2 regions of the Priestia aryabhattai genome follow, and region 1 is predicted to be linked to the other one. Evidence: riboswitches for the same ligand, from Rfam matches in the RefSeq annotation. Region 1 holds a riboswitch; the other holds the start of a gene.

Region 1 (15,423 bases):
CTGTAGATATTACAAAGTACGAAGAAGTAGGAAAATCTGTAGAAAAACTGCTGATGCAGCATTCAGTAGATATCCTCATCAATAATGCAGGCATTGGGCATTTTGGTCCGTTGACGGATTATACAAAACAAGCTATCGATGAAGTCATCGATACAAATGTAAAAGGAACTATTTTTTTAACACAAGCGCTTATGCCTCATCTCTTGACGAGACCTGAACCTAAAGTTATGAATATCATTTCAACTGCAGGACTTCGCGGGAAAGCTAATGAAAGCGTCTATGTGGCAAGTAAATTTGGCGTAAGGGGATTTACAGAAAGTTTAAAAGTGGAGTATCAAGATACCAACCTTCATATGATTGCAGCTTATATGGGCGGCATGAATACTCCTTTTTGGGATCACAACAACCATATTAAAGATAAAAGCCGATTGCGCTCAGCTTTAGAAATTGCTGAGATTATTTATAAACAGCAGAATGACTCAGAAGATATTTTGTTTTAAAAAAGAACCGTCCATTTTCACGGACGGTTTATTCCTCTTCCATAGAAGCTAAAAATGATTCAATTTGGTCAATAGAGAACCCTTTTCTATAAAGAGCCTGCTTCATTTTTTGCTGATACTCCCAGCCTTCATATTTTGAAAAACGACGATGAGCTTTCATCCCTTGATATTGCAGAGCTTCCCAAACCTCATCACTTTCTTTTTCTGTGTCCGTGCGCTGAAACGCTTCTTGAATAATAGAAAAAGAATAGCCCTTCACTGCCAATGCTTGTTCCATTTTTTGTTTCATCATCACTTGAGATAATTTCTTGTATTTCCCTTTTAACTTTTCAATTAATTTCACAGCAGTTTGAATTTGCTGTTCTTCAGGGTATTCACATAAACTAAGGGTAATAATGGAGTCAGAAATCCCCTTTTCTTTTAATTCTCTTTGAATCACATTTGGTCCTTTTGGTGTCGTATTCATCTGAGTTAACACAAATGCTTTCGCAAACTCTTCATCATTTAAATAACGGTGGCTCACTAATTTCTGAATAACTTGTTGAATAATAGTAGAGTTAATTTCTTTTTTCTTTAAATAATCATGTACCTCTTTTTCAGAGCGCATTCGATAAGATAAGTAAGTGATCGCTAAATTATAAGCTTTTTTCTCATCATCTGCGTACTGAATTTCCGTTAATTCAAACTCATCAAGCTCACGACCTTTTTTTAAGCCGTATTTGATGAGGACATTTTCGTCAACACCAAAGCCAAACTCTTCACCTTTACCGTAATCTAAATACACATTATAACGTTCACCGCTATTCTTTTGCGTTGTGATCTTTGTGACAACAGGCATTCACCTTCACCTCATATTTCTTATTAAATTGATGGCTGAAGAACCGCCAATCGTATCATACACATTTTTATTTATCTCAATAAAGGAGGAAGTTCATATGAAAATTGTTATTGCTGGAGGAACTGGATTCGTAGGTAAAGCTTTAACAAAACATTTCTTAACACAAAAACATTATGTATATATTTTAACACGCAATGCAGATAAAGCCGCAAGAGATCCGAAACTTAAATATGTAGAGTGGATGCAAGAAAATAGCCAACCTGAAGAGCAAATAGAAGGAGCAGACGTTTTTATCAATTTAGCTGGCGTTTCACTTAACAGCGGCCGCTGGACGGACGAGCGCAAAAAAGCTATCGTGGAAAGTCGCCTTTCTTCTACTCAAGAAATCCTTCGCATTATGGCTGCCTTACCCGAAAAACCATCCCTTTACGTAAATGCAAGCGCTGTTGGTTATTACGGGACATCAACTAAAAAAACGTTCACAGAAGCTTCTCCATCCATCGGTACAGACTTTTTAGCTAAAACGGTAAAAAAGTGGGAAAACGAAGCGCTAAAAGCTATGGAACTCAATATTCGTACTGTCTTAACAAGATTCGGCGTTATATTAGGTAAAGATGGCGGCGCACTTCTTTCTACTGCCCTTCCTTATAAATTATTTGCAGGAGGAACAGTCGGTTCCGGAGAGCAGTGGATGTCTTGGGTGCATCTTCAAGACGTCGTCAAAATTATTGATTATTGTATTCATACCGAACAAATAGAGGGACCTGTTAATGTAACTGCCCCAAATCCCGTTCAAATGAAAGAGTTTGGAAAGACGATTGGAAAAGTATTGAATCGCCCTCACTGGATGCCCGTACCTAGCTTTGGCCTTCAGCTGCTGATGGGAGAAATGAGCATGATTATTTTAAAAGGACAGCGCGTTTTACCTGAAAAATTGATTCAACAGAATTACATTTTTACATATACTGTATTAGAAGATGCCTTGCGAGATTTGCTCTAGTTATTCTTTGTTGTTTCCCTAAAACAGGTGACTAAGCTGCCGATAGATAGGAGTATCCTTTATGAAAACCATTCTCTTGAAAAATGCAACGCTCTATCCTATTACGTCAAAACCTATTTATAATAGTGATGTGCTCATTCAAGGTGGAAAAATTGTTTTAATTGGACCAAACTTGCAGCCTCCTCTTCAAGTAGAAGTCATTGACTGCAAACAGCGTTATTTATTCCCTGGATTTATTGATGTTCATACACATCTAGGATTATATGATGAAGGAACCGGCTGGGCCGGGAATGATGCTAACGAAACAATCGAGCCTATGACTCCCCATATCCGAGCTTTTGACAGTGTACATCCTTTAGATCCTGGGTTTAAAGATGCCATTGAAGCGGGTATTACGTCTGTACACATTATGCCGGGAAGTGCAAATGTGATTGGAGGTACAACATCCGTTATTAAAACAGCCGGAACAAGTATTTCTCAAATGTTGATTCAAGAGACAGCTGGACTTAAGATTGCGCTAGGAGAAAATCCAAAACGAATTCACAGCCATGGCAATAAAGAATCAATTACACGAATGGGTATTATGGGCATGCTGAGAGAAGCCTTTTATCATGCAAAAAGCAATGACAATAAAGATGATTTGCGAATCAAACCGCTCATTCAAGCCCTGAATAGAGCGATTCCAGTTCGAATTCATGCTCACCGAGCCGATGACATTCTATCAGCTCTGCGCTTAGCAGATGAATTTCATTTAGACGTTCGTATTGAACACTGTACAGAAGGCCATTTAATTGCTAAAGAGCTGGGTGGAAGAAATTTAAAAGTAAGCGTGGGACCAACTTTAACACGCCGCTCAAAAGTTGAATTGAAGAATAAAACGTGGAAAACCTATCAAGCTCTCTGCAATGAAGGAGTAGAAGTTTCCATTACAACAGACCACCCTTATACACCCATTCAGTACTTAAATATTTGTGCATCCATTGCCGTACGTGAAGGATTCGAAGAGCAAAAAGCATTGGAAGGCATCACGATTGCTGCTGCTCGGAATCTCCGTATCGATCATCGAATCGGCAGTATCGAAGCAGGAAAAGACGCTGATTTAGTGCTATGGAGCCATCATCCCTTTCACTACTTAGCAAAGCCCATTTTCACCATGATAGATGGTAAAATATTATTTAAAAAAAATTAACATTTTACCTATTTTCTTTTTTAATTTTTTTTAGTATGATACGTTTAGAAGCATGTGAATTTCACAAAAGCATAAACATCACACGTTGACTTTTTATGTTTGTTGACTTGTAATGGGAAGGCAAATGGTGCGCCACCAGGTAACTGGTTCTAGTGGGTTCGATTCCCACCCCGAAATTTTTTTAATTATTAAAAAATTTCGAGGGTGGGGACTTGATTGGAGTCTGTATATACCCTCGATCAGGAGGGAAAAGTTATGTTAAAAAAACGTGACCTAAATGACTGTCAATCTCTATACGAACTCATGGTACATCCTGATGTCTTCCCTTTTGTTCGTCATAAAGCCCATTCCTATGAAGAATTCTTATTTGTGACTAAACAAACGATGGAAGCAGAAGAACATGGAGAAATTATTTCTCGCACGATTTTAGATGAATGGGGTAATCCTATCGGCACCATTAATTTATTTGATGTACAGGACCAAGCTGGTTTTTTAGGCACTTGGCTTGGCAAACCGTTTCATGGAAAAGGATATAATCAAATTGCAAAAGAAGCGTTCTTTAATGAACTGTTCTTTGAGTTAAATATAGAGCGAATTTTTATGCGAATTCGCAAAATCAATATTAGGTCTATTAAGGCTGCAGAAAAACTGCCTTATGCAGTACTTGCGAATGAAACGCACAAAGCTTTATACGATGAAATTAATCAACATGAAGTCATATATGATTTATACGAAATTCCAAAAGACTTGTATACATTATACTACTTGCGTCACGAACAAGACGTTCAAGAAGATCATCAGCTTAAAGAAGCGTAAGAGTCTCTCCGTTACACGGAGAGCTTTTTTTATGATTAAAAACGAGAGGTTCTGGAAAAAATAAGTAGCATGATCGAAAAACGTTAATTGGAGGTTTTTTTATGTCTGAAAAGAAACGAAAAGAAAACGCAAAAAATACGTTAAGTAGCGCTCAAGAAATCTATTACGGCCGCGAGTTTAAAAAAGCAGACCGTGCAGGCGGCTACACGAAAAAATAAGTGAGGCAAAACATCTCTATCCAACGCTTGATCATACCAACGTCCTTTCTGTACAGTGTGTATCGGAAGGACGTTTTATATTATGTAAAAATAATAACACGAAGATTTTATGCGTATGATTTAAGTTTTTTTAATACTCTAATATATCCACAAAGTTTACCCACAATTATGTGGATAATGTGAATAACTTTATTGAATATGTATATTACCGCTTTCATAACTTGAAATGACAGTGGGTAGTTTTTATGTAAATTTTCTGAAAAAATGTGAATAGTGTGGATAAAGTTGTGAATATCCTATATAATTCAGCAGTTAACTTCTTGTTAACTTGTGGATATCTCCTTTAGCAATTTCATTTGTTTTAGTAATATCAAGGCTTTTGATATATTATAAGTATAATAATAAAAAGTAGGGGAAGTTCCCCTACTTTTTTATGATTGGAAACAATATATCCACACTTGTTCCTTGATTTAACTGACTAGAAAATGTCATCTGCGCATGGTGAGCTTTAATAATCCGATAGCTGACCATCAGCCCTAAGCCTGTACCTTTTTCTTTTGTACTATAAAAAGGCTCGCCTATCTTCGCTAACCGTTCAGGAGGAATACCTTGTCCTTCATCAGCAAGCTGCAGCCAAAGGTGGTTTTCTTTTGCTTTAATAGTAATATGAATATCCCCTCCTTCAGGCATTGCTTCGATAGAGTTTTTAATAATATTAATAAATACTTGTTTTAACTGATTTTTATCTCCATACACCTGTGGTAAATGGTCGTCCCTTTCAAATATGAAAGCTACCTTTTTTTCTACTGCTTCAGGTTCAAGAAGTGAGCACACTTCTTGAACAAGCGCTTGCATATTCAAAGGTTCAACATTCATGACCTGAGGTTTTCCTAACATCAAAAATTCTTCTACAATTCCATTCATTCGTTGTAATTCAGTTTCCATGATATCTATATACAAAGCATCTTTGGGATGTTGTTCTTTTAATAAGTGAACAAAACCTTTTAAAGAGGTCAAAGGATTTTTGATTTCATGAGCCACTCCAGCTGCAAGTTCTCCTACAACGGCAAGCTTCTCAGAAGTTCTAAGCTTCTCTTCTGCTTTTTTACGCTCCGTAATATCCGTCGATACGCACAGCATTTGAATCACTTCCTGTTTTTTATTCACAATAGGAAGTTTTGCTGTTTCGACCCAGCGCCAGTTTCCTTTCGAATCTTTAAACTGTTCTTCTAATACCATCCCTTTTTGCGTACAATTTGAAAACGCCCCTTTATATAAAAGGTCTGATTGAAGGTTGAACTGATATTTATCAATTGATTGTCCAATCAAGTCATCAGATTTTTCACCTAGCAGCAACGCAAAAGATTCATTAACGAGAATGAACTCCCTTTTTTGATTGATAGCATAAATATAGCTTGGATTAATGTCAATGACTTGTCTTAAAAACGTTTTTTGTTCCTGCAGCTGATTTTCTTTTTGCTGTAAATTTGCTTTAGAATGGCATATATAGCTAATCATTTCATTAAACTGTTTAGATAAAATACCGATTTCGCCCCGCTCAATTTCTCGTTCCGGAATTTTTTGATTAAAATTCCCGCGCGCTACTTGTTCCGCCAATTCATATAGTTTACGAATAGGATTCACAATTTCCCTTGCATATAACGCAGTAAAAAAAGAAAGCAGTAAAATTGTAATACCTGAAACGGTCCAAAGCGTTTTTTCAAACATTTTATAAGGCCTGTAAATTTCTTCAACGGGTAATTCAGCAATAATTCCCCAATCCAAAACAGGAATATATTCGAAAGACGCAAAGAAATACTTACCTTCGGTGTTCACAACGCGCTGATATCCTGATTTATGATTCATCGTTTCCTGGACGATTTCATTTCCCCTGGCATTTTCACCGATTCTCTGTTTCTCAGGGTGAGAAATAATTCTACCATTGCGGTCTACAATAAACGTATAGCCGTTCTCTCCTATATCGAACGTTCGAAAAATGGATTGAAAGCTTTTATTTTCTTCAATGCGCAGCGCTAAATTTATGACCTTTTTTACATTTTGCTGCCCATCCAAAATAGGAATCGCCATCACCACAATGTAATGCTTTGTATCTGCTGAAACGACATCGCTTAAATATATTTTTTTGGTTCGCAGCGCTTCTTGAAAATATTTTCTTTTACTTAAGTTCACATGTTTCATACTCTTTAAATCATTCGGGTAATAATGCTCAACATACCCTTTTGTATTAAAAATGGTTCCGCTATCGATATACGGTGAAATATTGACTATTTTCTGCAGTTCTTTGTCTATCTCTTGTTCATCATCCGATAAAAAAATAGGATCTCGCTGTACCTCGTCGCCCAGGCTCCAAATATCTTTAATGACGACGTTAATTTGCTCTTTCATTCTCTTGACGGTTTTATCAGTTACCTGTCGATATTGATCTTGAGAAATATTAGGCAGCATAACTCTTGAAACAATAAACATTAGCGTCAGTACGGTACAAATAAGAAGCACATTAATCGTGAAGATTTTCCAAAACGTATGAGATTTAAACCATTTCATGTTTGTTCACCTTAATCTAATGAAGTCTACCTCCATTGTACTGCAAAATGAAAACTTTTCCATATAAATGACGGAATTCCACCTTTAGACACAGAAGAATAGCATTTTGTTCTACATTGCTATAAGAAAACTATGAGCTTTATCACTGTGTTTTCTGTTAGAACAATTTCTTTAGGGTTCTTATATAACCTTTGCTTCCTGCATTTTCTTCATGCAGTAGAAATCAATTATTTATCCTCCAATAAAAAGACCCCATCACGGAATGATGAGGTCACAAGTTTACTATTTCTTTTATTAAAAAACAGGTTCATTTACTGCTGATTTTCTTGCCTTTAAAGATTTATTTTCTTTCTCCTTCTAGTCCAGTAAAAACCAAATAAGAGAATAAACCAAACAGGCGTCAACAATAAGGATGGACGCGTAGCATCAGAAAACATCATAATAACAAGAATCACTGCAAACAACGCTAGCACAACATAGTTTATAAAGGGTGTTAATGGTGCTTTGAATGTTGATGTTGCATGCAGTTGCGGGCGCGTTTTTTTATATCTTAGATGGCAAATCAGAATGAGACTCCACACCCAAATAAAACAAATAGCGCTAATGGTTGTTACAATGCCAAAAGCTTGGTCTGGTATAAGTTTGCTTAACAGAGCTCCCGCTGAAATGACCAGCGTAGATACAAACAATCCATTACTTGGTACGTGATTTTTGTTCAGTTTTGCAAACTTAGATGGCCCTTGGTCATTTTTACTTAAATTATATAAGATACGGCTTGTTGAAAACATCCCGCTATTACAAGCAGAAGCGGCTGAAGTTAATACAACAAAATTAATAATTCCAGCAGCAAGTGGAATTCCGACTAAACTAAACGTTTTAACAAACGGGCTTTCCGCTGCATTTAATTCCATCCACGGGTTAATAAATAAGAGAACGATAAGCGCTCCAACATAGAAAAATAAGATTCTCAGCGGGATTTTATTAATGGCCGATGGAATATTTTTTTCTGGATTTGATGTTTCTGCTGCCGATACCCCTACTAATTCAACCCCTACATATGCAAAGACAACCATTTGGAATGAAAGTAGGAAACCTGAAACTCCATTTGGAAACAGTCCTCCATGATTCCAAAGATTTTGAACAGTAACGGATCCTGCATCTGTTTTAAATCCCATTACCAGCAAAATAACCCCAATAACAATTAACACAAGAATCGTAATAACCTTTATTAAAGCAAACCAAAACTCTAATTCTCCAAATAATTTTACGGTTAATAAGTTAAGCCCTAATAAAATGATTACACAAATAAGTGCAGGAATCCACTGAGGGATATCGAACCAATATTTTACATATACACCAACTGCAATCACATCAGCCATAGCGGTCATGATCCAACAAAACCAGTAGGTCCATCCCGTTACAAATGAAGCCCACGGTCCAAGATACTCTTCAGCAATATCTGTTAACGATTGATAACCTGCTTTAGACAGCAGCAGTTCTCCTAGCGCTCTCATCACAAAGAAAAGCGCAATACCAACAATTAAATAAGCAAAGATGATAGAGGGACCTGCAAGCTGTATTGCTTTACCAGAACCTAAAAATAACCCCGTACCAATGGTTCCCCCAATCGCGATTAGCTGAACATGACGATTGGATAAATCCCTCTTTAATTCTCGTTGTTCCAACTCTAACTCCTCCTAACAATAAAACCTTTGATGCAATCGTGCGGACTACAAATAAAGTCCAATAAAAAAAGAGATTGGATGCGCTCCAATCTCATGGTCATAAGAATAACAAATATTATAGTATATGCTAACAATTATTAACATGCCAAATAAATATCCGGTACTCTTCTGTCCTTTTGCCTGAGATTGTGAACCCTTCGGCGTCGCGAAACTCTCGCGATCTCTCCAGAAGCTGCTCCTGCTATAGTGTGATCCATAGCAATCATAGCTTTCTACGTATTAAATTTTTCGATCAATATAATGACTGTCGAATAGTTGTTTATTCTAATACCAGTCGCATGCTTTGTCAACAGGAAAGATCAGTTTCATTTATTTTCCTTTTTCAAAAGAAGGGAATAAAATGTATTCAATCATAAAAACCTTATTCCTTTACTTGTGATAAGGCTCACCCTACCCCAAGCAAAAAAGAGCAGAAACCCAGCCCTGCCCTCCACTTCTCACCTATTCACTTCTTCAACGTCAAACTCACCACATTCTCCACATGCGCTGTATGAGGAAACATATCCACAGGCTGAATGTAATCAACATTATAAGCCTTCGACAGCTGTTGCACATCTTTCGCTAATGTGGATGGATTACAAGAAACGTAAACCACTTTCTTTGGCTTCACTTGTAAAATTGTTTTTAGAAGCTTATCATCACAACCTGTTCGCGGTGGGTCAACGACGATAACGTCTGGCTTCCAGCCTTCTTTTACCCACTGCGGCATCCATTTTTCAGCCGGACCCGTTACATATGTGGCATGTTCGAACCCATGATCTTTAGCATTTTTTCGCGCATCTACAATGGATTCTTCAATCGTGTCCATTCCGCGAATTTCTTTGGCATCTTTAGCAAGCCATAAGCCAATTGTACCTACTCCGCAATAGGCATCTACAATTTTTTCATTGCCTGTTAGCGCAGCTGCTTTTTTTACTTCGTCATATAGCTTCACTGTTTGAAGAGGATTCAACTGGAAAAATGCACGTGCTGAAAGTTCGAACGAGATATCTCCTAACGTTTCTTGGATCACCGACTTTCCAGCGAGTGTAAACGTTTCGTCTCCAAAAATAAGCGATGTTTTTTGACCATTTACGTTTTGTACGAGCGATTTCACTTCCGGTAGACGACGCTGAATTTCTTTAATCAGCAGCTCTTTTTTCGGAATTTCTTGTTTAGCCGTAATCAGGACAATTTGCACTTCACCCGTTTCAAATCCTACTCGAGATACGATGGTACGTACAATCCCACGGCGTTTGCGCTCATTGTAGATAGGAATTTGAAGATCTTGTAAAATTCGTTTTATTTCTTTTGTCACGTGATTCGTGGCTCCATGCTGAATAGGACAGTTTTCAATGTCAATCAGTCGATGAGAATTCAGTCCATACAAACCAGCGATGACTTTTTGTTTATCCACACCTACTTGAAACTGAGATTTATTACGATAGCCCCACGGATCTTCCATGCCAATTGTTTGGCGTGTTTTCGCTTCTACTTTTTTTAATGAACTGTGACGTTCGAACGCTTGCAGAACAATATCGCGCTTGGATTCTAACTGACCTTCATAGGATAAGTGCTGAAGCTGACAACCTCCGCACTGTTCATAAATAGGACAGGGTGCTTCTACGCGATGAGGGGATTTTTTACGAATTCGCTTAATCTTTCCTTCGGCAAACTTATGCTGAACATTTGTTGCTTCTACAACCACTTCTTCATTTGGTAATGCTCCCGGCACGAAGACGACTTGGCGCTTAAAATATCCTACGCCTTCTCCATTAATACCGAGTCTTTTTATAGTCAACGGAAATGTTTGTCCTTTTTGAACTTTCATTTCAGTTTTTGGTTTATTCATGAGACCAACTCCGATTAGTTTAAATTCTTTATATAGTTATTAACGGTCCTTAGCTGCTTAAAACCTATTAGACCGTATAGCTTTAAAAAAGACATCAACGCATATTATAACACTTCAACAGCAAAAAACCGACAGGAGAAACATTCCCGTCGGTTTTTATCTTTATTTCTTTTTAGAAGGACTTTTCTTTATTTGTTTGCGTTCGTTCATTAAATCATCAATACTTTTAAACCTATAGCCCTGCTTTTTTAAATCCACAATCGCTTTATCTAACGCATCCGCGTTATCCTTTGAAACGGTATGCAAAAGCATGATGGCACCTGGATGTATTTGAGCCATCATGTTGTCGTATGAGTAGCGCCAGCCTTTTTGTTCATTCACTTTCCAGTCAACAAAGGCAAGTGACCAAAATACATTCGTATAGCCCTCTTGCTTTGAAAGAGCTAGCGTTCGTTCGCTAAATACCCCTCTAGGTGAACGAAGATATTTCATTTCATCACGACCTGTAATGTGCTTGTATTCATCTTTTACTTTTTGTAATTCCTCTTTAAAACGTGCATCATCTACTTGAGTTAAGTCAGGGTGATGCCATGAATGATTCCCGACAATATGCCCTTCTTTTACCATTCGCTTAATCAGCTCAGGCTCTTCTTTTAAATAGTGTCCTGTTACAAAGAACGTCGCAGGAACCTTTCTTTTTTTGAGCACGTCTAATACCTGGGGTGTATAACCATTTTCATAACCGTTATCAAACGTTAAATAAATATTTTTTTCATTTGTATCTCCGAGGTAAAAAGCATCATACTTAGCAAGAATTTGTTCATAAGCTGTACCTGCGGATGCGGGCTTGTGATTTTTACTTTTTTGAAACCCCCAGCTGATAGGAGTGTTTGGATACATTTGTGCTTCAACAGATGCTATGCCTGTTGACATCACGAATAAAAAAACGAGAAAAAAGGTGAACCGGCGCATAAGAAGCTCCTTTCGGAAGTCATTTTACGCTTAGTATCCACTCAATTTTCTCGTTCATGAACGTTACTTTTTACCATACGTTCCGGACGTATGATTATTTAAATACCGGCTCTTTAAATTGCTCAAGCTTTTCGAATGAAGATTTGTCTACGTCTGCATGCAAGCTGTTTCCATGTGAATCCATCGTCACTACAGCTGTAAAACCTTCTACTTTTAGATGCCACATTGCTTCAGGAATACCGAACTGCATCAAATCGACGCCTTCTACGCTCTTAATGCAGTCAGCATAATACTGTGCAGCTCCGCCGATAGCATTTAAGTATACACCGCCGTGCTCTTGAAGAGCAGCAAGCGTTTTAGGACCCATACCGCCTTTACCAATAACCGCGCGGATACCAAATTTCTTCATAATATCCCCTTGGTAAGGTTCTTCACGAATACTTGTTGTTGGTCCTGCAGCGGTTACGTGCCATTTTTCATCTTCATCTTTTAACATAACCGGACCACAGTGATAAATGATTTGTCCATTTAAATCAATTGGCGCATCGTGATCTGTTAAATGCTTGTGAATGGCATCGCGTCCTGTATATATCATACCGTTGATGCGTACCACGTCGCCAACTTTTAATTCACGAATTTGTTCTTCTGTAATAGGTGCTTGTAATACAACTTCTCTTGTTTCATCTGCATTTTGTTTCTCTTCTGCGCCTGCATTTTTATTAAAATCTACTTCTTCGCCTTCTTGATACAGCCACTCTTGAACGCTTCCTGTATCGGCATTGATTTTAACGCCTAAACGGCGGTAAGCCCAGCAGTTATAAGCAACTGACACATAGAAGCTAGCAGGAATGCGGTGAATAACGCCGACTTTACAGCCAAGCAATGTCGTTTCTCCGCCAAATCCCATTGTACCAATTCCTAACTTATTGGCATTTTCCATTACATACTCTTCTAATTCTTTCAGCTGAGCGTTTGGATTTTCGTCATCTAAGTTTCGGAACAGCTGCTCTTTTGCTAATTCATAACCTGTTGTACGGTCGCCACCGATTCCAATACCAATGACGCCGGCACTACAGCCTTGACCCTGTGCTTGATACACAGAGTGCATCACACATTTACGAATGCCGTCTAAATCACGACCAGCTCTACCTAAACCTTCTACTTCACAAGGTAGGCTATACTGAATGTTTTTATTTTCACAGCCGCCGCCTTTTAAAATAAGACGCGCATCAATATAGTCATTTTCCCACTGTTCAAACTTAATAACCGGCGTGCCTCCGCCTAAATTATTACCGCTGTTTTCTCCAGTTAACGAATCTACGGAATTAGGGCGAAGCTTTCCGTGCTTTGTTGCTTCCTCAATTGCCCAATAAATCGCTTCTTTAATTTGAAGCTGATTCACTCCTACAGGGGTTTTAATTTTAAATGTTGGCATACCTGTATCTTGACAAATTGGCGATAAGTTATCGTCCGCCATCTTAATATTATTGGTAATGGTCGCTAAAGACATTGCTGCACGTGTTCCTGCATTTTCACGCGCTTTTGCCTTTGCAATAGCACGTCGAACGTCTTTTGGCAATTTTGTAGATGTTTCAACAATTAAATCGTACATGCTTTGTTTTAAAGCTTCAATCATCACTTAATTCCTCCCATATCCCGCTAATGTATGTATTTATCTATCTGTCGTACAACTTTCAAAATTTATTATACTCCTTCAAAAATTGTTTCGAAAGACCTTTATAGGAGGATTTCCACTTCAAGCAAAAAAGCGCTAGTTTTTCTAGCGCTTTTTCCTTTGTTCATTCTTTATCTTTTTTAAACTGTTCACATTTTGCTTCGAGGTCATCAATCATATTAATTAAACGGTCAATGTCTTCTAGGTCTGTGTTTTCAGGCTCCATTGAGTCTAATACGTGTACAAACATATTCAAACGATCTTTTAAATAACGTACTTGTGAATCTTTATCTCGAACGGCGTTTCCCATTTTAAACCCTCCTGATATAGCTTTTCATTCGTATTTCTTTATATCCTAACGAATACTTTCATATTTGACAACTAAAAGCAATAAAATCCATAATAGTCACTGGTGTCCGTTATGAATGAGACGTATAATTTAGTCTAGCAGGACGGACCGTGAGATGCTTTCATAATCATTTCACTTTACGGAAAAATAAAAGGAGTTTTTTTATGGCCACTTTACAACGAATTACCCCGGAGTTCGATCCGTGGGAAGCGTATTTAGATATGAAACAATATGGCAAACCGACGCTCACAAACGTTGAATTTACAACAACGACCCTTTGTAATATGCGGTGTGAGCACTGCGCAGTTGGATATACACTGCAGCCAAAAGACCCAAACGCACTTCCGCTTGATTTAATTTTAAAACGTCTCGATGAAATTCCAACTCTTCGGGCGTTAAGCATTACGGGGGGAGAGCCTATGATGTCTCTATCTTCTGTGAAAAATTATGTGGTGCCTTTATTAAAGTATGCACATGAACGAGGTGTCCGTACACAGATTAATTCAAATTTAACATTAGATCTTTCTCGTTACGAACAAATCATCCCTTATTTAGATGTTTTACATATTTCTCACAACTGGGGAACGATGGACGATTTTGTAGAAGCTGGCTTTGCAATGATGGAACGAAAGCCTACTTATGAGCAGCGCGCAAAATATTTCGACCGAATGATTGAAAACAGCCGCGCTCTTGTAAAAGCAGGTGTAACGGTATCAGCTGAAACGATGTTAAATAAACGTACACTTCCTCATATGAAAAAGATCCATCGTCAAATTGTTGATGAAATGCTTTGTCAGCGTCATGAAGTACACCCTATGTATCCAAGTGACTTTGCCAGCACCCTAGAAACATTATCTCTTCCTGAAATGCGTCAAGCTATTCATCACCTTCTTGATATTCGAGATGAAAATGTCTGGATGCTATTCGGCACGTTACCGTTTTATGCATGCACTAACAATGAGGAAGACTTAGCGCTCTTACAGCGCTTGTATAGCAGTAAAAATGTAACCGTTCGAAACGATCCAGACGGGCGCTCTCGCCTAAATGTAAATATCTTCGACGGAGATATTATCGTAACGGATTTCGGTGATACACCTCCTCTTGGCAACATTCAAGATACAAAACTTACAGACGCTTTTGATACGTGGCAACAAAGCACTATTTCTAAAGAACTTAGCTGTCATTGTTCAGCTGTGTCGTGTTTAGGACCTAATATTTTGGTGAAAAACAGCTATTATCGAGATACTGATTTTAGCAAACTTGAAGCGAACATTACAAAATAACAAAAAGAGATTCCATCGATGGAATCTCTTTTTGTTATCTCGGCTGATCGTAAGCACCAAAGCTTAAGGAGACATAATCTTGTACAGGAATCCATGCTCCAATTCCTTGAGACGTTACATTTCTCACTACAATTGAACGCTTGCTGCCTTTTACCGTTACATACACTTCTCCATACGTTACTTTTCCCTTTTCACTTACAGCAGGCGTGTACGCATACAGATAACCTACTTTTTTGGGAGCTACGTTATAGACCTGGTCTTTTTTCGTTCCGGCACCTACAAACGTTTGAAATGATAAAGTTAGCTTTGTTTTTTTAGCTGCTTCGATTAGCATCATTTGTTTAACATGATCAGGCTGAGGCACTTTTGCTGTTAATCCGCCTTTTACATGGCTTTGATTTTCTTGGCTGTACATCATTTTGTACTGAGTTTTTCCTGCTCT
Region 2 (15,423 bases), on a different contig from region 1:
ACTTGTATAACCGGCTGCTACAAATGCACAAATAATGGAACCCGCACTCGTTCCGGCTAACCGCCGAAAGATCAAGCCTTTTTCTTCTAGAGCTTGTAAAGCGCCAATCAGTGCAAGCCCTTTAATACCGCCACCCGAAAACACTCCGTCGACGTACACAGCCTCTCCTCCAAACTACCCACTCTACATTTGTAGTCGACTCAGCAACAAGTTATGATAAAAAGAAAAAAGCAGTGACGCTATCGGCCGCTGCTTTTTTCTTATAATGTTTGTTCTTCTTCGTTTCGTTTTTGTACATTGCGAAGATCTTGAATACGATTATGATTTTCTTCAAAGTATTGAACTAAATCTCCAATTCGATCGATGGAGTTCCAGCTTAAATGATGTTCAATTCCTTCTACGTCATCATAAATATTTTTCTCATCTACGCCAATGATGCGCAGTAGCTGTTCTAAAAGCTCATGGCGATAAACAAGACGTTTTCCAATCTTCTGTCCCTTAGCTGTTAAAACAAGGCCTCGATATTTTTCATAAATTAAGTACTCATCTTTGTCTAGTTTTTGAACCATCTTCGTTACAGATGAGGGGTGAACCGCCAATGCATCAGCAATATCAGACACTCGAGCGTATCCTTTATCTTCAATTAGCATATATATTTGTTCAATATAATCTTCCATACTCGGTGTAGGCATGAAATCTCCCCCAATTAATATTATGTATTGCTATAATAAGTCATAAATGTCTGTTTCTTATAGTGATATCGTGTTCATGTTTGATAATCTATGTGAAAAAACGTGTAAATAAAGCGATGTCATAAGATAAAACTGGATAAAAGACATTCAATTAAAATCATACTACAATGCTTATTCAAATACAAGAACCGTTCGCTTTCACTTCTTATTTATGCCCCACTTTTATACATAATAAAAGCTGACTCGTTTGAGCCAGCTTTTACTAGTTAATCATGATCAAGATTAAAGGCCGCATTTCAGCTGTGCGCCACAGTTTGTACATGTGTTGCATCCGCCCATTTCTTCTACCGTTCCTTGACGGCAAACCGGACACGTATTACCTACTTCAGAACCAATTGTTACATCAGTTGAACGAATTTCATTAATTGTATCAACTAATACGACGTGCGGTTTCGTTTCTTCTTTTGGGGCTTCAATTTCTTCATCAAATGTATTTTCTTCTGCTTTTAGCGTTAAGACTTGTGCATCACGGCTTCCGTCTACGTACACCGTACCGCCTTTTGCTCCGCCTTTATACAGACGCTCGTACACTTTTTGAACTTGCTCTACTGTATAGCCACGAGGAGCGTTTACTGTTTTACTAATTGAGCTGTCAATCCAGCGCTGAATCACACATTGAACGTCAGCGTGAGCTTGTGGTGCAAGTTCCATAGCTGAAATGAACCATTCAGGAAGATTGTTTGGATCTGCTTCTGGATGCTGATCTAAATACTCTTGAACGATATCAGCTTTTACTTCAATGAACTTACCTAAACGGCCGCTTCGGAAGTATGAGAATGAGAAATAAGGTTCAAGACCAGTTGATACTCCAACCATTGTTCCAGTACTACCTGTTGGCGCTACTGTTAATAAATGAGAGTTTCGGATACCGTGGTCTTTAATGTTCTCACGAATATCTTCAGGCATTTTTTTCATGAAGCCTGTATTTGTAAATGCTTCACGTAAAGAAGCCGTTTCAGCATCTGTTTCGCCCACTAAGAACGGGAAGCTTCCTTTTTCTTTTCCAAGCTCTACAGACGCGCGGTAAGCCGTTGTTGCAATTGTTTCAAACACTTTATCTACTAACTCATTGCCTTTGTCAGAGCCATACTCTGTTTCACAATAAATAAGAAGATCGTGAAGACCCATTACACCAAGACCAACGCGACGTTCGCCAAGCGCTTGCTTTTGGTTTTCTTCTAAGAAATAAGGAGTTGCATCAATAACGTTATCTTGCATTCGAACGCCAGTTTCAACTGTTTGACGTAACTTTTCAAAGTTAACAGTTTTCGTTTCTTTATCTGCCATTTGCGCTAAGTTAACAGCAGCTAAGTTACAGACAGAAAATGGTGCAAGTGGTTGTTCACCACATGGATTTGTTGCAACAACGTGCTGACCGTATGCTTGAGCATTTGTCATATCATTAGCATTGTCAAAGAAGAAAATGCCTGGTTCAGCTGAGTACGTTGCACAAATATTAATTAAGTTCCATAGCTCTTTTGCACGGATAGTACGATACGTACGAACTTTGTTTCCTTGTTTTTCCCATTCGCGTACATCGCCTACTTCGTGCCAGTTTTCGTTGTAGTTAGCCATCTCTTCTTTTGAATAGCTTTCTACATCTGGGAAGCGAAGTTCATATTCACCGTCGTTTTCAACAGCATCCATAAAATCTTTTGTTAAGCATACAGAAATATTTGCTCCTGTTAAAAACTCTGAGTTATGAACGCTGTACGTTCCGCCTGTTTGCAGCTTTTCTTCTGCATCTTTAATGATTTTTTCACTGAATCCACCAAGACCAGGAATTTGTTTATAGTTAATGATTCCTTGGTACATCGCTTCTTCAGACTCTGTTAAAGGCGTGAACTTCAATTTATCTTGCGCATGTTTTTTAATCATTTCGTCATTTGTGTTTTCAATTAAGAAACGTAAAATGCGAGGGTTTTGCATTTTAGAAATAATAAACTCTACAATGTCAGGATGCCAGTCGGCAAGCATGATCATTTGAGCCCCCAATTTGTTACTCTTCGTAAAGAAGGGTACGGTCATTTCTGCCGTACTCTTACACTTTCATGTAAGATCAGACTATATCATCAAAGAAGAAAATTCCTTTGTCTCGTGCCCCATAACCACGTTGCCGTTTGCTATGGTTTACTCCTTCCTTTGCTTCCATCATAACACCTACTTTATTCACTAAAGTTTTATTACATTAGAACTTTTAGGAAGTTTCAATAGTCGTTGAACCTTTATCTTCGTTTCCAAAGACACTTGGCTGCTGATTGCCCAATCTTTCCTCTTTTCTAACCATCACGCTCATCGTTGCCGATCACGTTGTGGTGAAGAAAGCTCTAAGGGTGTTCCAGCAATTCACGAGATTACGTCGCCGGTTTGTTAACGACGCGACCCACCTTGCTCAACAAGATGCGTCAGTTTAGCAATATCATCCAACCATGAAACCGAACCAGATGATTTGCCGTTTACACCGCGAGCCAGCGTGTTGCGCGGGCGAAGAGTTGAACCATTCGTTCCAACACCGCCTCCGCGGCTCATAATTTCCATTACTTGTTTGCGGTGTTCTGAAATACCTTCACGTGAATCTTTTACATAAGGCATTACGTAACAGTTGAAATACGTTACGTCTGTATCAGCTCCTGCACCGTAAAGAACGCGGCCAGCTGGTACAAAGTTTAGCTGAACAAGCTCTTGATAGAACTTTTCAAACCACTCTTTGCGCTTTTCTTCCGTTTTTTCAACCGAAGCTAAGCCTGTTGCATTACGTTTCGCAATTTGCTCGTAGAAGACTTCTAGAGGCTTTTCAATTACATCTAGCGAACGAGTAATTAACCCTTTTTCTGCTTCATCAGGCGATAAAGCACCTCTAAACTCATCTTCTACCTTGACAACAGCGGTCTTTTGCTCAAAATTAATGCTTTCCACATAGCCAAGTCCTCGTGCTGGAAATTTTGGATCTTCCTTTACTGTTAGAACAACAAAATCTCCTTCTGATAACGTTAATTTTTCCGTATCTTTAAACGCATAGCGGTCTAACATTACCAATCTTGAAACACCTTTATGAGTCAACTTCATATCCGGTGTAATCGGATGTACTTGCGGAAAGCGTTCAATATCTGAATTGAGCTTTTCAACATTCATATTCACTTTTTGATTTAACAAAACAGTCATTCTCACAACTCCTTACCTATCGAACATCTATAAATTTATTAACTCTTTTTCCTTTAAAAGGAAAAAGAGTTTTTCAATCAACTATCAATAACTTACCACACGGCTCGGACGAATTCAATATATAGTATTTGACACTTATCCAAACATCTACATATAGAAGGGTGTCAAGTGAAATATTTTTTTTTTCGTAAAAAAAGTGTTTGACTTTTCTTCCCTATGTATTCTATTAGCCAAGAATTATTTCTAAAAATTCCAATAAAAAGTGCAACTTATAAGAAGTTGCACTTTTATCTATTTCCCTCCACATCCGTTTAGCGCTTAAAGTTCCATTCATCCGATCCATACTTTGTGCGCGCTAGTTCTTCTACGTATGCTTCCTCTTCTTCAGACAGTGTATATGGTTCTAAATCAATATCAAGAGCTGAAGCAAATCCTTTATAAAACGCTTCTTTCGCTTCTTCAATAGAGATTTTGCGGCCCGCAATTGCATTAATCGCTACCGCTTTAGAACGAAATGCCCGCTGCATTCTTTCTTTAACGCGATCATTTGGATAATTAAATACGCTGAATAATTTATCTTCATCAATCTCTAACAGGATAGAGCCGTGCTGTAAAATAACTCCTTTTTGTCTTGTTTGGGCACTTCCTGCAATTTTGCGGCCCTCTACAACTAGTTCATACCAAGAAGGAGCGTCAAAACACACGGATGAACGAGGGTTTTTCAAACTATTTTTTTCTTCTTCTGAACGAGGAATAGCAAAATAAGCCTCGAGCCCTAACGAACGAAATCCTTCCAGTAAACCTTCAGAGATCACGCGATATGCTTCTGTAACTGTCTTAGGCATGTTAGGATACTCTTCAGATACAATTACGCTGTAAGTAAGCTCTTCATCATGAAGCACGCCCCTGCCGCCCGTTGGACGTCTTACAAAGCCTAATCCTAATTCTTTTACTTTATCAAAGTTAATTTCTTTTTCAGCTTTTTGAAAATAACCGATTGACAGCGTTGGAGGGTTCCATCCGTAAAAACGAATCGTAGGTGGAATTTCCCCTTTACTATGCCATTCTAATAACGCTTCATCTAACGCCATATTGTAATAAGGCGAACGGTTGTTGGAATCAATAAATCTCCACTTTGCTTTCATCTACCTCATCCTCAGCTATATGTAATATAAAAAATAAATCCGTTTTTTAGTCTACCAAAAGATTGGGCTAAGGAAAAGCAAAGAGCAACATAAAACTGTGAATTCAAATGTGGTAGTTTTTTCATTTTCGGGAAGAAATCCGCTAGATTCAAGGCAAAATCGCTTTACTTCTAATTTCATTCACTTATATAATAAGAGTATGGATTTTGTCGAAGAAAGGAAGAATCAGCATGTCAGCAATTACAGCAGTACTCATTTTACTTGGAGTAATCATCATATACTCTGTCGTTATGTTCTTTTACCAACGTCGCATAATGAAAACGTTAACTGAAGAAGAATTTCGCACCGGCTACCGCAAAGCACAGCTAGTTGATATTCGCGAACCGAATGAATTCGAGAACGGACATATTTTAGGCGCACGAAATATTCCTCTTTCACAGTTCCGTATGCGCATTAAAGAATTTCGTCCAGATCAGCCAGTCTACATCTATTGTCAAAGCGGAATGCGCACAGGACGTGCAGCACAAATGCTTCGTCGCCACGGTGTCCAAGAAATCTATGATTTAAAAGGCGGCTTCAAAATGTGGAACGGTAAAGTAAAAAAGAAAAAATAATGGTATGTTATATAGAAAAACCTCGCCCAAAAGGCGAGGTTTTTTGTTAGACGTTTTGAACAGCCTGTTCTTTCTGATAACGAAGGACTGGTTTTCTCGCTGCCAGCGTTTCGTCAAGGCGCTTCACAACCGTTGTATGCGGAGCTTCCTGCACGACTTCAGGCGTCTCTTCTGCTTCTTTTGCAATTTGAATCATCGCATCGATAAACGCGTCTAGCGTTTCTTTCGACTCCGTTTCCGTTGGTTCGATCATCATGCACTCTTCTACGATAAGCGGGAAGTAGATAGTCGGCGGATGATAGCCGAAATCAAGCAATCGTTTTGCGATATCCAATGTGCGCACGCCAAGCTTTTTCTGACGTTTTCCTGATAAAACAAATTCGTGCTTACAGTGACGGTCAAACGGCAGCTCATAGTGTTCTGCTAAACGACGCATCATATAGTTGGCATTTAACACGGCATTTTCCGTTACGGCTTTTAAGCCGTCTGGACCCATTGAACGAATATACGTATAAGCGCGAACGTTGATACCGAAGTTTCCGTAAAACGGCTTTACGCGTCCAATTGACTGAGGACGGTTATAATCAAAGTGATAGCCTTGTTCTGTTTTTACCAGCACTGGTTTAGGCAGATACGGAATTAAATCTGCTTTTACACCTACCGGGCCAGAACCAGGGCCTCCACCTCCATGAGGACCTGTAAAAGTTTTATGAAGGTTTAAATGAACAACGTCAAACCCCATATCTCCAGGACGAGCTTTACTTAATACTGCGTTTAAATTTGCACCATCATAATAGAGCTTGCCACCTGCTGCGTGAACGATTTCCGCCATTTCTAAAATATCTTCTTCAAATAACCCTAGCGTATTTGGATTTGTCAACATTAAAGCAGCTGTATCAGCTCCTACTACGCGGCGTAAATCCTCTAAGTCCACTAAGCCATGTTCATTTGATTTCACCGTTACCGTTTCAAATCCTGCAACTGTTGCCGAAGCCGGGTTCGTTCCGTGAGCTGAGTCTGGAACAATGACTTTTGTTCGCTGCGTCTCACCATTTGCTTCGTGATAGGCACGAATCATCATAAGTCCGGTCCACTCGCCATGAGCACCTGCTGCTGGCTGAAGTGTTACTTCATCCATTCCTGTAATTTCTGTTAAATGCTCTTGTAAATCATATAGAAGTTCGAGAGCACCTTGAACCGTTTGCTCATCTTGAAGCGGATGGATATGCGCAAATCCAGGAATGCGTGCTGCTTGTTCATTCACTTTTGGATTATATTTCATCGTACATGAACCAAGCGGATAAAATCCTGAATCCACTCCGTGATTTCGTTTTGAAAGCGCTGTGTAATGACGCATAATATCAAGTTCTGATACTTCAGGAAGCTCAGGAGCTTCTGTACGCACATACGCTTTTCCAAGCAGTTCTTCAGCATTTACTTGCGGCACATCTAATTCAGGCAATGAATAGCCGATTCGCCCTTCTTTACTGCTTTCAAAAATAAGTGATTGATTTTGATTAAGCATGAAGATCCCCCAATTCATTTACAAGTTGGTCAATTTCCTCTTTTGTACGGAGCTCTGTAAAAGCAAGCAGCATATGATTTTCAAGCGCTTGGTTATCACGGCTAAGATCATAACCGCCAATTATTTTTGATGCTAATAAATGATTGTTTGCTTCTGTTACCGAAACAGGAAGCTTCACGACTAATTCGTTAAAAAACGGTCCTTCAAATGCTACATTTATCCCTTTTGCCTTTAACGCTTCATATGCATAATGCGTTTTTGATAAGTTTTGCAGCGCCATTTCTTTTACACCTTGCTTACCTAAAGCTGTCATTGCAACTGATGCCGCTAAAGCATTTAACGCTTGATTTGAACAAATGTTAGACGTCGCTTTATCGCGGCGTATATGCTGTTCACGAGCTTGAAGGGTTAAAACAAACCCTCGCTTACCGTTTTCATCCACAGTTTGCCCTACTAATCGCCCTGGAATTTTTCGCATAAGCTTAGACGTAGTTGCAAAGTATCCGCAGTGTGGACCTCCAAATTGACTTGGAATACCAAATGGCTGTGCATCTCCAATAACAATATCCGCTCCGAAGTCTCCAGGAGGTGTCAATAAGCCTAATGACAAAGGATTACTGGAAACAACAAACATGCATTTTTCTTGATGAGTAATTTCTTCAATTTCTTTTAACGGCTCGATTTGCCCGTAGAAATTTGGATATTGGACAATAACAGCTGCCACGTCATTTCCCATCTCTTTTTCTAATGCAATCATATCTGTTATGCCGTCTGCTGCAGGGATTTCTACCACTTCAATGTATTGACCCTTCGCATACGTTTTTAAAACATCTTTTGACTCAGGGTGAACGGCCGCAGAGACAAGTACTTTTTTCTTTTTGGTTTGACCCGCACTAAGCATAGCGGCTTCTGCTAAAGCAGTTCCTCCGTCATACATAGAAGAATTGGCCACGTCCATTCCCGTTAACTCACAAATCATTGTTTGAAATTCAAAGATGGCCTGAAGTTCTCCTTGAGAAATTTCTGGTTGATATGGAGTATAGGCCGTATAAAATTCCGAACGAGAAATAACATGATCAACAATAACCGGCATGTAATGATCATAAACCCCTGCTCCTAAAAAAGAAGAATAGTCTTTTAAATGAGCATTTTTAGCAGCCATATTATTTAATTCTTTTAATAGCTGAGGCTCTGAAGCAGCTTTTTTAATATTGTATTCTCCTTGAAAACGAACGCGCTGCGGAATATCTGAAAATAAATCATCAACAGATGAAACACCAATTGCTGCTAACATTTGCTGCTGATCTTGTTCTGTCATTGGTAAATAGCGATGTAACATGTTAAATTCCTCCCCAAAGCTTACTTTGAACGTTTATAAAAAGGTGTTGAAACCACTTTTGCCTTTAAGCGTTTTTTTCGAACCTGCACTTCCACTTCTTGACCAAGCTCTGAATACTCTGCTGATAATAGCGCTAAACCGATGTTTTTCTTTAGTGTAGGTGACTGTGTACCTGTTGTCACAAACCCAATTTGCTCTTCGTCTGCAAATACTTCGTAACCGTGTCGTGGTATACCTTTATCAATCATTTCAATTCCTACTAATTTACGAGGCGCTCCGCTTTCACGCTGTTCTTTTAGCACTTCTTTTCCAATAAAGCTGTCTTTGTTTGTTTTTACTGCAAATCCAATTCGAGCTTCAATTGGCGTAATATCTTTTGAAAGCTCTTGGCCATATAAAGCCAAAGTAGCTTCAAAACGAAGTGTATCGCGAGCTCCTAATCCGCAAGGCAACACACCGTCAGCACTGCCTGCTTCTAAAATAGCCGTCCACAAGTGAGAGGCGTCAGCTGAAGAACAGTAAATTTCAAATCCATCTTCTCCGGTATATCCTGTACGTGAAACAAGAGCTTTTACATTCGCTACTTCTACATCATCAGCAAATGTAAATGGCTTTAATAAAGATAAGTTTTCGTTCGTTAAAGTTTGTAGAACTTTTTCTGCTAAAGGACCTTGTAAAGCTAGCTGTGCAATTTCATCAGATTGATTAACGAGCGTTACATCTCCTTGTTTGTGAGACGCTAACCACTCATAGTCTTTTTGAATATTAGCAGCATTTACGACTAGCAAATACTCTTGATCTGCTTTTTTATAAATAAGCAAATCATCTACCGTGCCTCCGTCTTCATAACACATAGCCGTATACTGCGCTTTTCCATCTACGAGAGTAGAAGCGTCATTTGTCATCGTGTGCTGAAGAAAAGCTAAGCTATCAGCTCCTGTTACAAGAATTTCTCCCATATGAGAAACATCAAAAAGACCTGCCTTTGTACGTACAGCTTCATGCTCTTCTTTAATAGAAGAAAATTGAACTGGAAGAGCCCATCCACCAAAATCAATTGTTTTGGCACCATATTTTTGATAGGTATCATAAAGCGGCGTTTTGTTTAATTCTGTTGTCATATTCATGTCCTCCTCTTTTTCACGTGAAACTTTTCATAACGGGGAGTTTTCAAATAGTGTGGGGATCACTATGTATCCAAACAAAAAAGGACAGAAAACCCCCTACTGTATTTAGTAGGAAGTCTCTGTCCTTTTCACCTGAAAGTTTACCTATAAACAAATAGGTTTGCCTCGTGGGTGGTCTATAAACGCATAGACACTCTCCAGAGCTGCGTCAAACAAGAGTCTTTTTGCCTGAGAGATTCACAATTTTATTGCTTGCTCCTTCGGCGCTACATTCAAGTAGTCTCTCCCCGTGTCATCATTCGCTTCTATAAAGTTGGTAAAGTTGGGCATACTACTGAAAGATGTATCTATCTTTATTCACACAATCATTTGTAAAGTGCTAATCTATTTTCTTTTTAAAATTTTCTAAATATATTTTTATCCTACCTGATTCTTATCATTTGTTCAATAAAAATTTTTCACAAAGGAGCATTTTTATTATGAAAGTGAAATTAAACATTGATGAAACATGGGAAGCGGCCTTCTCGACTAAATTGGAGCAAGACGGCCCTTGGTCTGCATGGGATTTGTATAAGCTTGCCTATGAAATAGAAGACCAAACGCTTATCTCAGAATTTGAAGGACTACAAAGCCCAAAACACCTAGCCGATTTAACGCCGCTTCCTCATCAGCTCGAAGTAGCCAAACAAGTAGTTGAAACAATGAATGGGAAAGCCATTTTAGCAGATGAAGTAGGACTTGGGAAAACGATTGAAGCGGGGTTAATTTTAAAGGAATATATGATTCGCGGACTTGTTAAAAAAGTTCTCATTTTAGTTCCAGCTTCGCTTGTTTCACAATGGGCTATGGAATTGAATCAAAAATTTTATATTCCCGCAGTCCCTCAAAGAAAATCATATGTGTGGGATCAGTGTGACATCGTTGTGTCTTCAATTGATACAGCAAAACGTTCTCCTCACCGAGAAATTGTGCTAGAACAAGACTACGACCTCATCATCATTGATGAAGCTCATAAACTCAAAAACAACAAAACAAAAAACTATGAATTTGTTCAAAGTCTGAAGAAGAAATTTTGTCTGTTGCTAACCGCAACACCAATTCAAAATCGAATTGAAGAAATTTTTAATTTAGTCTCTCTTTTGAAGCCTGGACATCTCGGCAATAAAGACTATTTTGAAGAGTTATTTTCTGCTAAAAAACGTTCTTTGCAAAATGATGAATACTTAAAAGAGCTTGTTAACAAAGTTATGATTCGAAATCGCCGCCACGACACGGGTATCGAATGGACAAAGCGAATTGTTCAAACCATTCCTGTCGAATTTTCACCAAAAGAACGCGAACTATACGATGCGATTACGTCTTTTAAAGGAAACGGGCTTCACCCTTCAAGCGCTTTTTCAATTTTAACCTTGCAGCGAGAAGCCTGCAGCAGCCGTGAAGCTGTGTATATGACCTTAAAAAACATGCTGGAACGTCAAGAAGATCAAAACAGCGCATTAACGGAACATATGATTACTCCGTTAATGGAATTACTTCAGCAAGTGCCGCAAAATGCAAAAGCAGAAAAAGTGCTAGAACTCGTTCAAAAAATTGATGACAAAGTTATTATTTTCACTGAGTATAGAGCAACTCAGCTGTATTTACAGTGGTATTTAAAACAGCATGGAATTACCTCTGTACCGTTTAGAGGAGGATTTAAGCGAGGTAAAAAAGACTGGATGAAGCAGCTTTTTGAAAGCCACGCGCAAGTATTTATTGCCACTGAAGCGGGCGGAGAAGGAATCAACCTTCAGTTTTGTCATCATATCATTAACTATGATCTACCGTGGAATCCAATGCGTCTAGAACAGCGAATTGGAAGGGTCCATCGTTTAGGTCAAAAACATGATGTTCACATTTACAATTTAGCAATTCAACATACGGTCGAAGAACATATTTTAAAATTGTTATACGAAAAAATAAATCTTTTTGAACGAGTTGTTGGAGAGTTAGATGATATTTTAACAAAGCTTGATTTAAAAAATATCGAAGAGCATATTCAAGATATTTTATTTCATTCACGGAGTGAAGGAGAAATAAAAATCAAAATGGAGAACTTGACGTCTATTATTCAATACGAAGACAGCGAGGAGGATCAGCATGCAGCAAACTGATATTCATCAATTTTTAAAACGTTATTTTCTAGCTAATAATTGTTCTATTGTAACAGAAACACCGTCTTATCTGACGGTTCAATTAACGATTGAACTCGATAAAGAATTGATGAATCGTCCATTTTATTGGCACTATATTGAAAAGACAGGAGGAGAAGCAACTCCTGCTTCCCTCACTTTCATTACAGACCCAGCATTTGAAGACGATTCCGTTCAAGGAGAACGAATTCATTTTGGTTCACCTAGGCTGCACCAAATTTTCGCTTCTACTCAAAAGCTAGGCGGGTTTATTCACTTGTATGAACAAGTTGCATCAGCTCAGCCAACAAATCAGCCTTTACACCCTTGGCTTGCATTAAATATTAAAGTCTCGTACAAATGCGATCGTAAAAAAGATGAGCTCTTGTCGCTTGGCATTAATTTAATCAATGGACAAATTATTGAATCATTTCATGAATTAATCATTAATCAAAATTTGTCATCTAAAATCTCAGACTATTGCTTTACTCTCTCACCTTTTATTAAACCTAAAAGTGCGATCGCACGACTCACATCATATGTGACTGACTATGTTAAAGCTCAGCCAACTGAATGGGCTGAAAAAGCGCAGGAGAGATGGTATGAAGACTTAGCGCTTCTTGATCATTTTTACGAAACAGCAGAAGAGCTGCCAGAAATATATATGACAGAAAAAACAGCGCTTCAAGAACTGTACGAACCAACTATATTATTTAAGTTTATAAACGGTGGCTTATTTTACATATCGCCCGAAACGATGTCTCGTCAATTTAACAAAACACAAGCCGGTTAAAAAGAAAGATGAGCATATCATATGCTCATCTTTCTTTTTTCTTTCGATACCACAGCATAAACGACAGCGGAATCATCCCAAACCATCTGTTTGCAAAAGGTGCTCGCTCTTCTTTTTTTTGAATCTTTTTCGTTTTCCTTTCTTCTTTTGGCTGATCCATATATTGTACAAATTGCTGAGTCATATATTTTACATAATCATTCGTTTTCATATAATCATCTCCTCAGCACTATTATATCCGGAGAGAAAGAGACTTAATCCGTCCACTTCACAATGTGTTGATCCTTTTTTTGAATATATGCCGTTTCCGTCAATGCTCTTCCTTGCAATGTTTGACACCTTATTTTTAGGATAATTATCTGTTCATCTTCACTTACTACTTCGTATGAAACCGTACCAGTTTCTAATACTAAAGGTGCAGATGGGGATTTATTATGTTCTTTTATTTCTTTTTTCACATGTACAACCGCATTTTCTAAAAGATGCTGCAGACGATTTTTCTGTTCTACTTCTTGATAAAATGAACTTTTCGTCACAAAATATGTGGTTTGCTGAGCTACTAACAGAAGAAAAAGCGCACAAAATGCTAAAACAACCGGTAGAATAAATCCTTGCTCGTTACGTTTCATAAGCAAGCATCAAAAACGTCGTAATGGTTTCTTCTCTGACTTTGTTAAAACCGTCTGTTGAACGAATCAGCAGCCTTTCCTTTTGCTGTTCATACATAATATTCTTAATATGCTGCAGCACAACTTCATGGCCACTTTCATCCACTCGTCTTCTTATCTTGTCTTCATAGCGTTCATAAGTGATGATCTGGTTATTTTCCATTTTCAAAGTAAGAGTAGTCGCATGAATTCCCACTTCTTTTGCTTCTCGATATTCCATAGCAAGTTGATTCACAAAAATTTCCCACTCCATTTCATTCATACTAAAGTCTGGATTATATGTTTGCTTGGCTAGCGGAATGATAATGGGCAAAAACGAAACGATGATCAAAAAAAGAGTAAAACTGACTAACATCTCCACAAGCGTAAAGCCTTTTTCACTTTTCACTTTAACATCACATCACACTTCTTTTTCATTTTCTCAGTGGAATCTGTCCATTCTACACAAAGCTTTTGAGTACTCTCTCCGTTCCACTTCAGATAAAACGCAACGTTTTCTTTTACGATTTTTTCTCGCCGTTTATATCCTGCTTCATATTTATATTTCAATAGCTCTTCGTGCAAGATAGCATCAGCTTGGTACGAAACATATTGCTTCTTTTCTGCTTCCTTCATCTGAACATACAAAGGAATAATTGTACCGGTTAGGAGTAGAAGCATGCTAAATGAAACAAGCATTTCTAACAGCGTATAGCCCTGCTGACCCTTACATCTTGTCCACATAAAAACGGCCTCTACCTATTTGAAAAGTAACTTTGTATTTGAATTTTTGGTTGTTAATAAAAATGGTCTTTGCTTGAGAAATATTTCCGTTTTTGTTGTATTGTATCGTGGAATTTCCGCTTCCAAACGCGATATGAATGGTGGAGTCATAGGTGCGTTTATAAAGAACGGCTCGAGAATCAGAAACAATATATTCTGTTCCCTTCGATGCGAAGCTAATTTTAATTGGAGATTCTCGGTTCATGGCTGTCTGCTGCACATAAAACGTGTCGCTTTGCAGCTGTCGCAAGAATAATGTGATTTTGTAATATTCCACAAGCGGCCGAATGGTTACGATAATGGAAAACATCATCACTTGCACAATAAATAAAACCATTAGCATTTCAATGAGAGTGAATCCTTTTTGCTTAAGAAGAACCACTAGCTGTAACCTTTCCGGTACCGTCAATTTGAATAGCTTGACCATTTGGACATACGGTGCCTTCTTTTAAGTAGCCTCCTGCTTCAAGCTCTTCTAGGCTTGGTGTTTCGCCGTTTTCAAGTTCATATACTTGTACCTCAGCCTCTACGGTTTTGACAAGAGCCGAGCAGCCTTTGTTGTTAATAACAGTATTATGCTTTAACACATTTGGAATCATAATGAGCAAAAGCACGGTAATAACAAGCATAACAATTAACATTTCAATAAGAGTAAATCCTTTATTACCTTTTAGAATCATATTCTTTCACCTTTCTACAAGCTCGACATCACTTCTAACATCGGAAGCATAACAGACATATACATAAGCAGAATGACAATCCCGATGAATAAAAATGTAAGTGGCTGTACATATTTTAAAATACGAAAAATAAATTGTTCCATTCTTTCCATCATAAATAAACTGTAATCATACAGCTCTTGAGAAAGCTCACCGTTCTGCTGTCCATGCACAATAACTTGAGCCAAGTCTTTTTCATAATGAGATTTAGCTGAGACGATATGATCTAGTCGCATTCCTGAGGAAAGTTGATCTGTAAAAGCAAAAGCTTCTACTTGAAAAAATGGATGATGCTCCTGCTTTTGAAAAAGAGCAAAGCATTCATAAATAGATAAACCGCCGTTTAATAAATTGCTCATATGAACAGAAAAAAAGTAAGAGTTAAATAGCCTTGTGAATGTTCGGATAACGGGAACTCTCATAAAAAGCTGCATTTGAACTACTGGAGGCAATTTTTTGATATAAATCACATAAAACAAAGAGAGGATGATTGGCATACTGATGACTACAGGTAACACAAAAGGAAAGAGCGACATCCCCTTCATAAACAGGAGGATAAACGAAGACTGTTTGTTTCCAAAGGATAAGTACAGAGCTTCAAACTGTGGAAGTAGAACCGTACTTAAAACAAACAAAACCGAAAGAA

What was found. Region 1 has a riboswitch for glycine ahead of M3225_RS23525 (amino acid permease). Riboswitches for the same ligand answer to the same signal wherever they lie in the genome.
Region 2: another riboswitch for glycine. It lies ahead of gcvT (glycine cleavage system aminomethyltransferase GcvT); the one in region 1 lies ahead of M3225_RS23525 (amino acid permease).

The regions. Positions count from the first base shown of each region.
Region 1 covers NZ_JAMBOQ010000006.1:123,585-139,007, reverse strand. Annotated here, with positions in the region: gene M3225_RS23560 (SDR family NAD(P)-dependent oxidoreductase) at 1-500, shown strand, start outside; gene recX (recombination regulator RecX) at 529-1,338, opposite strand; gene M3225_RS23550 (TIGR01777 family oxidoreductase) at 1,436-2,338, shown strand; gene M3225_RS23545 (amidohydrolase) at 2,400-3,527, shown strand; gene M3225_RS23540 (GNAT family N-acetyltransferase) at 3,783-4,343, shown strand; gene M3225_RS23535 (YfhE family protein) at 4,445-4,561, shown strand; gene M3225_RS23530 (PAS domain-containing sensor histidine kinase) at 4,985-7,126, opposite strand; gene M3225_RS23525 (amino acid permease) at 7,459-8,811, opposite strand; glycine riboswitch at 8,970-9,050, opposite strand; gene rlmD (23S rRNA (uracil(1939)-C(5))-methyltransferase RlmD) at 9,317-10,702, opposite strand; gene pdaA (delta-lactam-biosynthetic de-N-acetylase) at 10,865-11,674, opposite strand; gene M3225_RS23510 (fumarate hydratase) at 11,769-13,310, opposite strand; gene M3225_RS23505 (SE1561 family protein) at 13,474-13,659, opposite strand; gene yfkAB (radical SAM/CxCxxxxC motif protein YfkAB) at 13,863-14,981, shown strand; gene M3225_RS23495 (YfkD famly protein) at 15,016-15,423, opposite strand, start outside.
Region 2 covers NZ_JAMBOQ010000001.1:860,336-875,758, forward strand. Annotated here, with positions in the region: gene M3225_RS04435 (patatin-like phospholipase family protein) at 1-159, opposite strand, end outside; gene mntR (transcriptional regulator MntR) at 261-692, opposite strand; partial or broken gene M3225_RS04445 (vitamin B12-dependent ribonucleotide reductase) at 975-2,753, opposite strand; partial or broken gene M3225_RS04450 (ribonucleotide reductase N-terminal alpha domain-containing protein) at 3,126-3,914, opposite strand; gene M3225_RS04455 (lipoate--protein ligase family protein) at 4,226-5,059, opposite strand; gene M3225_RS04460 (rhodanese-like domain-containing protein) at 5,290-5,673, shown strand; gene gcvPB (aminomethyl-transferring glycine dehydrogenase subunit GcvPB) at 5,720-7,198, opposite strand; gene gcvPA (aminomethyl-transferring glycine dehydrogenase subunit GcvPA) at 7,191-8,537, opposite strand; gene gcvT (glycine cleavage system aminomethyltransferase GcvT) at 8,558-9,658, opposite strand; glycine riboswitch at 9,871-9,963, opposite strand; gene M3225_RS04480 (DEAD/DEAH box helicase) at 10,144-11,817, shown strand; gene M3225_RS04485 (YqhG family protein) at 11,804-12,628, shown strand; gene M3225_RS04490 (YqzE family protein) at 12,654-12,839, opposite strand; gene comGG (competence type IV pilus minor pilin ComGG) at 12,883-13,257, opposite strand; gene comGF (competence type IV pilus minor pilin ComGF) at 13,247-13,684, opposite strand; gene M3225_RS04505 (type II secretion system protein) at 13,681-14,019, opposite strand; gene comGD (competence type IV pilus minor pilin ComGD) at 14,003-14,485, opposite strand; gene comGC (competence type IV pilus major pilin ComGC) at 14,427-14,738, opposite strand; gene comGB (competence type IV pilus assembly protein ComGB) at 14,753-15,423, opposite strand, start outside.